One region of the Pseudoalteromonas sp. J2K-J031 genome, then DNA from elsewhere that is predicted to be linked to it. Evidence: predicted binding sites of a transcription regulator. Region 1 holds the regulator's gene; the other holds the start of a gene.
What was found. Region 1 encodes sigma-54, which starts transcription at its own class of promoters, with help from an activator protein. Its sites were predicted from a motif close to GTTGGCACGNNNNTNGNNT; they were not measured.

Region 1 (6,362 bases):
AATATCATGGAACACAAGCGCATTAATGGATTATTAATTGTTAACCAACATAATCAGGCAATCGGCGCACTTAACATGCAAGACTTATTGCGTGCTGGAGTTATTTAATGACCTTTGACCAACTTTATCAACCTATTAGCCAGCAAGTGTTCACTAAAGCAGCAGCAATTAAGTTATTGATTTGTGATATAGATGGCGTCTTTTCTGATGGATGTATTTATTTAGGCAATAACGGGGAAGAACTAAAAGCATTTAATACCAAAGATGGATTTGGCATTAAAGCATTAATTAATACTGGCGTTGACGTTGCTGTTATAACGGGTCGCCAATCCAATATTGTTGAGCAACGAATGAAAAGCTTAACTGTTACCCACATATATCAAGGCCAAGAAAATAAACTGATTGCCTATGATGCTTTAAAACAAGCATTAAACCTTACCGATGATCAAATAGCTTACATTGGAGATGATGGTCCAGACCTTCCAGTAATGGAAAAGGTTGGTTTTGCTGTTGCAGTTAATGACGCACACCCAGTGATTAAACACATATCTCATTATACAACCATGATGCGCGGTGGATATGGCGCCGTTAGAGAATTGACCGATTTACTCATGTTATGCCAAGGTCACTCATTAACCACTCAAGGTACGAGTGCATGAATTTAACGCGCCTTAGCTTAAGTGTTATATTTCTAGCAATAATGAGCTGGCTTTGGTATCCCCATCTAAGCGAACCTCAGCAAGACATAACGCTGAAAAAATCTGATGTCGCAGAACCAGACTATATTGCAACTGAGCTAAAGCAAACCGTATTTGATAGTGATGGCCAAATCAGTCACAAAGTTTCTGCAACAAGAATGGAGCGCTACCAAGAACTTGGTTTCACCCATTTTTTAGCACCTGTTTTTACGCTTTATTCAAAGCATGGTGTGTGGGAAGTAAGCGCAGCCGAAGCCACATTATACGAAAGTAAAAAGCTCATTTTAGAAGTAAATGTCGTGGCGGTTAATCTAGATAAAACTGCAATGTTACAAAAGATTAAAGCTAATTATATTGAAGTAGATATTCCCAATTCCACCATGCTTTCAGAACAACCAGTAGAAATTTCAGGGCCATCCATCCTTATTAAAGGCAAAGGGCTTATTGCGAACTTTGAGTCAGAAATAATTGAACTCATTAACCATACACAGACTATTTATTATGACCAATAAAATCATACTCACCCTGACACTTTTAGCTGCAAGCTTATTTACTCATGCAGCAAAGCTAGACTCTAAAGTTATTATTGATGCTGATAACCAAAAAGCTGATATTAAACGCAATGTGATTATTTTTGAACAAAATGTCGAAATCACACACGACAAGCGCTCAATAAAAGCAGATTTCCTAGAAGCTTATCGCAGAGCTGAACTTGGTGAAAACAAACAACTTCTTATCGCCAAAGGTGCCCCTGCTAAATACTCTGAAACCTTAGTAAATGGTTCTGTTATCACAGCAAGCGCAAATGAAATTAGCTACGATGTTGCCAGTTCAATACTAACAATGTCAGGTAACGCATCCATTACACAAAGTGGCCAAAAAATAAGTGCTGAAAACATCATTTATGATATAAACCAGCAACTTATTAGCGCAGAAAAATCAGAAAACTCAAGCCAACGAGTGCGCACCATTTTAACGTCTCCTGAAAAGGATAAAAAATGACAACATTAACCGCCACCCAGCTAGCCAAAAGTTATAATGGCCGCCAAGTTGTTAAAAATGTTGGCATTGAAGTAAAAGCCGGTAGTATTGTTGGTTTACTTGGCCCTAATGGGGCGGGGAAAACGACCACCTTCTATATGATCGTCGGCTTAGTACCTAGTGATAAAGGGCTTATCACTATTGATGATCAAGATATCACTTTATTACCTATGCATAGCCGTGCACGTTTGGGAATTGGTTATTTACCGCAAGAGTCATCAATATTTAGAAAGCTCACCGTTTATCAGAATTTGATGGCTATTTTAGAAACTCGAAAAGGCTTAAAGCATACGCAACGAGAAGAGATCCTCGATAGCCTCTTAGAAGAGTTTAATATTTGCCATATCAGAGACAGTCAAGGTATGGCACTCTCAGGTGGCGAGCGCCGCCGGGTTGAAATTGCACGCGCACTTGCAGCAGATCCAAAATTTATTCTACTTGATGAGCCTTTTGCTGGCGTTGATCCCATATCAGTGATAGATATAAAGAAAATTATTCGCCATCTCAAAAAACGTGGTATTGGTGTTTTAATTACAGATCATAATGTTCGAGAAACACTCGATGTATGTGAAAAAGCATACATAGTTTCTCATGGCGAATTAATCGCTACTGGCACACCCAAAGAAGTACTCGAGAATCAAAAAGTACGTGATGTTTACCTAGGTGAACAATTCAAGCTATAGTTAGTTTACTTCGTAACTTAAGTGCCATCTATTTTAATAACTAAAAGGATTGTTAGGCGTCAATGAGGCAATCATTACAACTTCGTCTTGGGCAACAACTTACAATGACCCCACAATTGCAGCAAGCTATTCGCTTACTGCAATTGAGCACTTTAGATCTTCAACAAGAAATTCAAGAAGCACTTGATAGCAACCCATTACTGGAACTTGAAGAAACCGAATATAACAACGAAACAGAAAATAACGAAAACCAAGAGTTTCAAAACGAGAATTATGATTCGGACTTTGAACCGACAGCAGATGCTGAAATTGAAAGTTCCGATGCGTTAAACAAAGACTCGCTAACTGATGAACTACCTATGGATGTCGGTTGGGATGAATATATTAGTGCCGGCCCATCAACATCTTCATCTGGTTCAGCTCCTGACAACGACACCATTTATCAAGGTAGTACCAGCGAAACCTTACACGACTATTTAATGTGGCAATTGCGTTTAACTCGCTTTAGCCCAACCGATGAAGCCATTGCGATTGCAATTGTAGAAGCTATTAATGACGATGGTTATCTCACACTTTCAACTGAAGATATTTGCGAAAGTATTGGTGAAGGGAGTGATGGATTAGCCGTTGAGTTAGATGAGGTTGAAGCAGTATTAAAACGTATTCAAGTATTTGATCCTATTGGCATAGCTGCAAGAAACTTTCCCGAGTGTTTGCTTATTCAACTTAACCAATTTGCGAAAGACACTCCGTGGCTTGCACAAACTAAAGAAATTGTTCAACAACACATTGAACTTTTAGCCGCTCGTGATTATCGAACTCTTATGAAGAAAACCAAGCTCAAGGAAGAAGAGCTTAAAGAAATCATGACGCTCATTCATACGCTTAACCCAAAACCAGCAGACAGCATAAATACTGAACAACCTGAATATGTGATTCCTGATGTGTCGGTAAAAAAAATTAAAGGTCGTTGGGTAGTTGAACTAAACTCAGATAGCATGCCAAAGATCAGAGTGAACGATCAATATGCGGCAATGAGTCGCTCAGTGAAATCGAGCGAAGATAGTCAGTTTATCCGTTCTCATTTACAAGAAGCAAAATGGTTTATCAAAAGCCTTGAAAGTCGTAACGATACCTTGCTCAAAGTGGCTAATTGTATCGTGCTACAGCAACAAGCGTTCTTTGAATATGGTGATGAAGCCATGAAACCAATGGTGTTAAATGATGTTGCTGAAATGGTAGAAATGCACGAATCAACAATTTCTCGTGTCACAACTCAAAAGTTTATGCATACCCCTCGCGGTATTTATGAGCTTAAGTTCTTTTTCTCAAGCCATGTCAGCACTGAAAATGGTGGTGAATGCTCATCAACGGCAATTCGAGCACTCATTAAAAAGCTAATAGCTGCAGAAAACCAAACTAAACCTTTGAGTGATAGTAAAATTGCAGATATATTGGCAGAACAAGGAATTAACGTGGCTAGACGAACTATCGCAAAGTATCGCGAATCGCTATCCATCCCCCCGTCCAATCAGAGAAAAAGTTTAATCTGAGGCGTTTAATAGAAGGAAAATGCTTATGCAACTTAATTTAACTGGTCGTCACGTAGAAATTACAGAACCTTTAAGAGACTATGTCACTAACAAGTTCGCTAAGCTCGAAAGGCACTTTGATCACATCAATAACGTGCATGTTATTTTAGATATTGAAAAACTAGTTCAAAAAGCAGAAGCAACATTACATGTAACAGGTGGCGAGCTATTTGCTACTTCAGAACATGCTGACATGTACGCTGCCATTGATGCACTAATTGATAAATTAGATCGTCAGGTTATTAAACATAAAGAGAAAAATTCACGTCATTAATCATGAAATTAAATTCTTTTATTTCTAAGGACTGCATCAAAGCTGCAGTCCTTTTTCATAGCAAAAAACGTATTCTTGAACACATTAGTGAGCTTGCGCATCAAAAGCTGCCTGAGCTATCTGAACAAGAAATTTTAACCGCATTACTTAACCGTGAAAAACTAGGCAGCACAGGAATTGGCCGAGGCATTGCCATCCCACATGGTCGCCTAACCGGTATCACTGAAAGCTTGGCTATTTTACTCGTCAATCAAGAAGCGATTGATTTTGATGCCATTGATAACAAACCCGTTGATATTTTTGTTGCACTGCTCGTACCTGATGCAGAATCACATAACCATCTAAAGACGCTTGCTGCAATAGCTGATAAACTTAACGACAAACAGTTTTGTAAGCAATTACGGACCGCGCAATCTGACGAGGAACTGTTTTTAATCATCGACGCAGCATAATCAAGTAGGGGAATACAGTGCAACTTATCATTATTAGTGGCCGTTCAGGATCGGGGAAATCAGTTGCACTTCGCGTCTTAGAAGACTTAGGTTATTACGCCGTTGATAACATTCCGGTTAATTTACTTCCTTCATTAGTACGCAGTGTATCTGACAACTACGATAAAATTGCAGTGAGTATTGACGTTCGAAACCTACCAAAAATTCAACAAGAATTTAATGAAATTTTAGAGTATCTTCCTGAGTTTGCTAAACCAACATTATTTTATTTAGACAGTGACGACAATACGTTAATTCGCCGCTTTTCAGAAACAAGACGATTACACCCCCTTTCTATGAATGCACAACCACTTGATGCTGCAATTAGAGAAGAAAAACAATTACTTGATGTACTTGTATCAAGAGCTGATATTATTATCGATACCAGTGATTTAAGCGTTCATCAATTAGCTGAAGCCATTAGAGCGCGAGTGCTAGGTAAAAAAGATAATCAACTGATCATCACATTTGAATCATTTGGCTTTAAACATGGCATCCCAAAAAATGCAGATTATGTTTTTGATGCTAGATTTTTACCCAACCCACATTGGGAGCCAATGCTCAAACCCCTCACTGGCCTTGATCAGCCAGTAAAAGACTTTTTAGCTAGCCACAGTATAGTGCACAAATTCACTTGGCAAATTCAAACATTTTTACAAACTTGGCTGCCACATTTAGAGCGTAATAATCGAAATTACCTAACCATTGCGATAGGCTGTACTGGCGGGCAACATCGTTCGGTATATTTAGCTCAAACTCTGGCAGATAATTTCAGCCGAAGTCACAAAAATGTGAAAGTTCACCATCGCGAACAAGAGAAATAGGATGCGCTGTCAAAACACTTTTTTAATTCAAAATAAATTAGGCCTTCATGCTCGTGCTGCGACAGTGTTAGCACAACTTGCCACAAGTTTTGATGCAACCATCACGCTAGAGCAAGATCAAAAATCAGCAGAAGCAGACAGTGTACTTGGCTTATTATTATTAGAAAGTAGCCAAGGCAAAGAAGTAAAAGTCACGTGCGAAGGTCCTGATGCTGAAAAAGCATTGATTGCGATTGGCAATCTAATAGCTGATAAATTTAACGAACAAGACTAACTGACTAAACAAGCGAGTTACGCTATACTAACCGAGCTAAAATCAAAGACTTGCCGACAATTAAAAAATAAACAATAAGTAAGTAATAATTCAACCCCACTCATCAACTAGAAAGAGCCGCCATGCCTGAAGCGATAGAATTAGACAACACTCAACTTCGATTGCACGAAATTACTCGCGCACTAAATAGCGGGATGTTTGTTCATGTTCGTCGCATGCTAGCACATATGGCTCCGTGTGATATTGCATTATTACTCGAATCATCTCCTCATAAAGGTCGCTCGGTCCTTTGGCAACTGGTTGACTCTGACTTACAAGGTGAAGTACTCGAAGAACTCTCCGAAGATGTTCGAAATGGTATCATTGCACGGATGGATCCTGCTCTCATTGCAGCTGCAACTGAAGACATGGATGATGATGACTTAGCTGAAATGCTCAGAAGCCTTCCCGAAACAATTTACCAAGAAGTTATTGGTTCGATGGCA
Region 2 (6,362 bases), 1.5 Mb from region 1:
GGAGTTAGGTGCGATTCAAGAAGTATTTGGTGGCAAATCACCTGCTATCTCTGCAACTAAAGCGATGACAGGTCATGCTTTAGGTGCTGCTGGTGTTCATGAAGCTATTTATTCATTATTAATGCTTGAGCATGGTTTTGTTGCGCCATCAATCAATATTGATACATTAGATGAGCAGGCTGTTGGTTTAGATATCGTGACGCAAAAGCGTGACGTTGCTTTAAACACAGTGATGTCTAATAGTTTTGGTTTTGGTGGCACGAATGCCACGTTAGTGATGCAAAAATATAAAGGTTAATGCTGTTATTTTTGCACATTAATAAAAAGCCGCTTTAAAGCGGCTTTTTTGTTGCTGAGCATTACTGATTGGCTCGTATATCTCAGTTACAATAGCGAACATTACAACTCAAAAGGTAGAGTGAATGAAAATCCTTGCAGATCAAAATATGCCATTAGTCGAAGCTTATTTTTCACACTTAGGTGATGTCGAGCGCTTTGATGGTCGTCATCTCACACCAGAACAACTTCATAATGTAGATGCATTATTAATTCGCTCAGTGACTACCATTGATGATGCTGTTTTGGCGCAAGCTAATAAATTAAAGTTTATCGGTACCGCCACAATTGGTATGGATCATGTTGATAAGGCGTGCCTTGTTGAGCGAAACATCCGTTTTACTAATGCTCCAGGCTGTAATGCGGTCGCTGTTGCTGAATATGTGATCAGTACTTTGTGTGCGTTAGCTCAGCAACAACATTTTGCATTAACCGATAAAGTTGTTGGTATTGTTGGGGTTGGTAGCATAGGAAGCCGTTTACATAAAAAGTTAACCGCTCTTGGGATTAAAACCTTACTCTGCGATCCTTTTGTGGCGCAAACCGAGTCTGAGTACCAATTTGTTAGTTACGACACGTTAATTGCACAAGCGGATGTGATTAGTTTTCATGTGCCTTTAGTCAAAGAGGGCCCTTTTGCCACGCGCCATTTACTCAATCAAACAACGCTCAGTAGCCTTAAAGATAATGCCATTATCATTAATGCAAGCCGAGGTGATGTGATTGACAATCAAGCATTATTAGCTTGTCTTGAAAAAGAAAATAGCCTAACGGTGGTATTAGACGTATGGGAAAATGAACCCAACATCGCCAAATTGTTGTTGAGTAAGGTTGAGTTTGGCTCGGTTCATATTGCAGGGCATACCCTTGAAGGTAAAGCGCGCGGTACCGAAATGCTCTATCATGCTTTATGCCAGCTTTCAGGGGATTTGCCTCGTTATCAACTGACCGACTTTTTACCTGCCCCCGCGATAAGCAATATCAAAATAACTGAGACATTTTGCACATCAGATATTATTAACTTGGTTCATAGTGTGTATGATGTCCGCCGCGATCACGGTCTGATGACTCAATTATTAGACAGTAAAGGTTTCGACTATCTCAGAAAGCATTATCCTACCCGTCGAGAATTCAGCGCTCTGACGGTTGAGTGTGCAACAACACAGCAAGCGCAAATGCTTGAACAGCTCGGTTTTAACATCGGCAATCGTACAAATTTGATTTAAGGTAACGTCATGTCACAAAAATATAATATTGCTATTTTAGGTGCGACCGGTTTAGTGGGTCGTCAAATCATTGAAACATTATCTGATCGAAAATTTCCTGTTGATACCTTGTATTTGTTAGCAAGCAGCCGCAGTGCAGGGGAAGATATTCGTTTTGATGGGCAAGACATCGAAGTCCAAGATGTGGCAAATTTTGATTTTAGCTTGGCACATATTGCAATTTTCTCAGCAGGTAGCGAAGTATCTCTGCAGTATGCAGAAAAAGCAGCGGATGCAGGCTGTATCGTGATTGATAATACATCGGCTTTTCGCAATGATTTCGACATTCCGCTTGTCGTGCCTGAGGTGAATTTAACCAGCTTAGAGGATTATCGTAACCGTAATATTATCGCTAATCCAAATTGTTCTACGATTCAAATGTTGTTGGCTATTAAACCAATATATGACGCATATGGTATTGATAGAATTAATATTTGTACGTATCAGGCGGTATCGGGTGCAGGCAAAGAAGCGGTTGATGAGTTAGCAAAACAAACCGCTAACCTCATGAATGCGCGCCCGATGGACAATCAAGTTTTCCAAAAGCAAATTGCATTTAATGTTATTCCACAAATTGATGATTTTACTGACAATGGTTACACCAAAGAAGAAATGAAAATCGTTAATGAAACGCAAAAAATCTTGGGTGATAGCACAATTGCAATTAACCCAACGGCAGTGCGAGTGCCGGTATTCTTTGGTCATGCAGAAGCAATTCATCTTGAAACGCGTATGCCATATGACATAGAACACATCAAAGAATTGTTGCGTGATGCGCCAGGCGTTGAATTCATAGATGCTGCAGACGATTACCCAACACCAGTTTCTGATGCAAGTGGCAATGATACCGTTTATGTTGGGCGGTTACGCCAAGATATTAGCCATCCTCATGGTTTAAATATGTGGGTTGTGGCTGATAACACACGTAAGGGTGCCGCAACCAATAGTGTACAAATAGCCGAAGCGTTAATTGAATCGTACTTATAATCAGTGAGCGATTAAAACCAACGATTACATAGGTTTCTATTTTATAAAGCAGGTGAAAACCTGCTTTTTTTATAAAATGAAGGTGGCAAAGATTGCCGCTTACAGTCAATAAATGCATTTATTGAGATAACACAGCAGTCAAAAAATACAATAGCGGTGCACAAAACAATCAAATGGATAAAAAGTAATAAAACTCTGGTCCTATGTTTTAAAATAAAGAGCAAGTCATTGAGTGTTTAAATAGCTGAATTTGATGGGAATTTATCATTTTGTCTGTCCCTGTAACTGAAAAGTTAATTATGCAATTCATTTTTTTATTATAAATATCAATTCAACTCATCTAAGGCATTCATTCTTAAAGTCTTTCAATGGATATTCGCGATCAACTGGTTTATAGTTTGGGATTGGAACGAAGCTTGCAAATTTATATATAACCCAGTTTGATTAATCTCTGTTGTTTAGTCGAACATTTTTCAGAAAGTAAAGGAATAGCATGCGTGGTTTAGCCTCAATTTTACTTTTAATGTCTGTGCTGGTGATAACACCAAGTTCGGCAAGTGGTGAAGTGACTCGATTAAAAGGACCTAAAGGTGTTGACTATGGTCAACAAGGTCGCTCATTTGGCCCTGTGAAAGAAAGTGACACTTTATGGCGTATTGCGGTGAAAATTCGCCCAGACAGCTCGGTATCTATTTATCAAGTGATGCAGGCGTTATATGAAAAGAATCCGGATTCCTTTCTTGATAAAAATATTAATCACATCCGTGATGGTGCCTATCTAAAGATACCTTCTATGGCTGAAATTCGCAGCATAGAGCCTGAGCTTGCCCGCCAAAAGTCAGACCAAGACGATGCAATATGGGAGAAAAAGAAAAATGGTACCTTAGATAGCTCAACAATTAATCTTGTTGAGAAAAAAGTAACGCAAGCACGTCAGTCGGACGTTGAAGATGCAAAACAAGAGATAAAAAAAGAGCTTAACGAACTTAAGCAAGATCAAAGTGATCGGTTGGTTGATTTACAGAAAAAATTTAAAGAGTCAGTTGATAATGTCGAAACAATTTTAGTTGAGAATAATAAGCTCAAATCACAACTTGAAAGTATTTCGTCTGAACTCGATGGCGTCAAAGAGCAGCTTGGTAACGATAGCTTAATTCAGCAGCAGTTACGTGAAATGCTATCGATGCAAAATGAGCTTTTAGCACAACAAAAAGCTGAATTGCTTGAGAAAGAAGCTGGATTTAGCTGGTCAAAGTTTTTTTCAAGCCCATTAACTTGGCTGCTATTTGGATCGGTACCCGCTATTCTAGCGCTGGCTGGTGGCTACTTATTTCTTCGAAACCGCAAAGCGGCAGAACAAGAGCCAGAAAACATTTTTGATACACCAACAAAACCGGTCGTTGCTCCAGCCCCCCCTCCGCCTCCTTTTGAAGCCGACTCGCCTGATTTAATGAGTGTCGATGACAGCCTTGCTGACGATACACTCGACGATTTATTGAATGACTCGATTCAGCTTGATGACGCACTCGAGAGTGATGACATGCTGCCAGAGCCTGACGACATTCTATATGAAGAAGATGAACCTGAACTCGATTTAGATGATTTCGAGGGTGATTCATTACTTAATCAAGATGAATTAGATGGTTTACTCAGTGATGATTTAGTTTTCGATGATGGCTCTGATGAGTTGGACGATTTGGTTCCTGATCTGGCATCGGATGCTATCGATCCGAACAATATTTTAAATGAAGATGATATTGATGCATTGCTACAGCAAGATTTTGATAGTGATGATGATTTATTACCTGATACGGATATTGAAATTGATATTCCTGAAGAATTAGAGCCCGAGGATTCTATCGTAGGTGATGTTGATATTGATGGGATTATGGATGAGCTGAGTGATACAAACACCCAAATCCAAGACGATGATATTGATTCATTATTAGATAGTAATCAAAAAGACAGTGATGATATTCCAACTGATTTAGATGATATTGATGATTTACTCAGTTCTGTTCAAGCTGATGAAGTATCGGATAATGATATTGAAGTGATTGATTCGGCTGATTTAGATGATAATTTAGACAGCTTGCTTGAGTCATCAGAAGATATTGCAGACTTAGATGATATTGATACCTTGCTTGATGGTATGAACGAAACGCCAAGTGCTCAAGCGCAGAATGATTTACCGAGCGATCTTGAAAGTGACACTGGCGATTTAACCGACGACATTGATGATTTGGATAACCTACTTGAATCATCATCAGACGAGCTTACTGAGTTAGATGACCTTGATGCGCTGCTTGAGGATGTTGAGGACGAAACGCCAAGTGCTCAGGTGCAGAATGATTTACCGAGCGACCTTGAAGATGATGCAAGTGATTTAACCGACGACATTGATGATTTGGATAACCTACTTGAATCATCAGACGAGCTTACTGAGTTAGATGATCTTGATGGGCGCTTGATGATGCGCTTGATGATATTGAAGACGAAACGGCAAGTGCTCAGGTGCAGAATGATTTACCGAGCGACCTTGAAGATGATGCAAGTGATTTAACCGACGACATTGATGATTTGGATAACCTACTTGAATCATCATCAGACGAGCTTACTGAGTTAGATGATCTTGATGGGCTGCTTGATGATGCGCTTGATGATATTGAAGACGAAACGCCAAGTGCTCAGGTGCAGAATGATTTACCGAGCGATCTTGAAAGTGACACTGGCGATTTAACCGATAACATTGATGATTTGGATAACCTACTTGAATCATCATCAGACGAGCTTACTGAGTTAGATGACCTTGATGGGCTGCTTGAGGATGTTGAGGACGCAGCGCCAAGTGCTCAAGCGCAGAATGATTTACCGAGCGACCTTGAAGATGATGCAAGTGATTTAACCGACGACATTGATGATTTGGATAACCTACTTGAATCATCAGACGAGCTTACTGAGTTAGATGACCTTGATGGGCCGCTTGATGATGCGCTTGATGATGTTGAGGACGAAACGCCAAGTGCTCAAGCGCAGAATGATTTACCGAGCGACCTTGAAGATGATGCAAGTGATTTAACCGACGACATTGATGATTTGGATAACCTACTTGAATCATCATCAGACGAGCTTACTGAGTTAGATGATCTTGATGGGCCGCTTGATGATGTTGAGGACGAAACGCCAAGTGCTCAAGCGCAGAATGATTTACCGAGCGACCTTGAAGATGATGCAAGTGATTTAACCGACGACATTGATGATTTGGATAACCTACTTGAATCATCAGACGAGCTTACTGAGTTAGATGATCTTGATGGGCCGCTTGATGATGCGCTTGATGATGTTGAGGACGAAGCGCCAAGTGCTCAGGTGCAGAATGATTTACCGAGCGACCTTGAAGATGATGCAAGTGATTTAACCGACGACATTGATGATTTGGATAACCTACTTGAATCATCATCAGACGAGCTTACTGAGTTAGATGATCTTGATGGGCTGCTTGATGATATTGAGGACGAAACGCCAAGTGCTCAGGTGCAGAATGATTTACCGAACGATCTTGAAAGTGATGTAAATGATTTAACCGATAACATTGATGATTTAGATGCTCCAAACAATAAAGCATCAGATAATGACGAGATAGCCAGTCAGCTAGATGATAGCGGTTTAGAGCAATTAACTCCTCAAAATGCTAATAGCGAGCATAAGCCAGAGGTGAACTCTGAATTAGATGAGCAGAATATTTATCATCAAAATTTAGATAATTTTGATTCA

Region 2: AC3KZC_RS05040 (FimV/HubP family polar landmark protein) is a predicted target of sigma-54. The motif match lies at 2,992-3,010, and genes of this name have one in related genera.

Annotation. Positions count from the first base shown of each region.
Region 1 covers NZ_CM200279.1:3,436,692-3,443,053, forward strand. Annotated here, with positions in the region: gene AC3KZC_RS15710 (KpsF/GutQ family sugar-phosphate isomerase) at 1-108, shown strand, start outside; gene kdsC (3-deoxy-manno-octulosonate-8-phosphatase KdsC) at 108-659, shown strand; gene lptC (LPS export ABC transporter periplasmic protein LptC) at 656-1,210, shown strand; gene lptA (lipopolysaccharide transport periplasmic protein LptA) at 1,200-1,700, shown strand; gene lptB (LPS export ABC transporter ATP-binding protein) at 1,697-2,422, shown strand; gene AC3KZC_RS15735 (RNA polymerase factor sigma-54) at 2,485-3,975, shown strand; gene hpf (ribosome hibernation promoting factor) at 4,001-4,288, shown strand; gene ptsN (PTS IIA-like nitrogen regulatory protein PtsN) at 4,291-4,740, shown strand; gene rapZ (RNase adapter RapZ) at 4,758-5,603, shown strand; gene AC3KZC_RS15755 (HPr family phosphocarrier protein) at 5,605-5,877, shown strand; gene mgtE (magnesium transporter) at 6,000-6,362, shown strand, end outside.
Region 2 covers NZ_CM200279.1:1,114,515-1,120,876, forward strand. Annotated here, with positions in the region: gene fabB (beta-ketoacyl-ACP synthase I) at 1-298, shown strand, start outside; gene AC3KZC_RS05030 (4-phosphoerythronate dehydrogenase) at 423-1,562, shown strand; gene AC3KZC_RS05035 (aspartate-semialdehyde dehydrogenase) at 1,572-2,588, shown strand; gene AC3KZC_RS05040 (FimV/HubP family polar landmark protein) at 3,082-5,151, shown strand; gene AC3KZC_RS05045 (FimV/HubP family polar landmark protein) at 5,103-6,362, shown strand, end outside.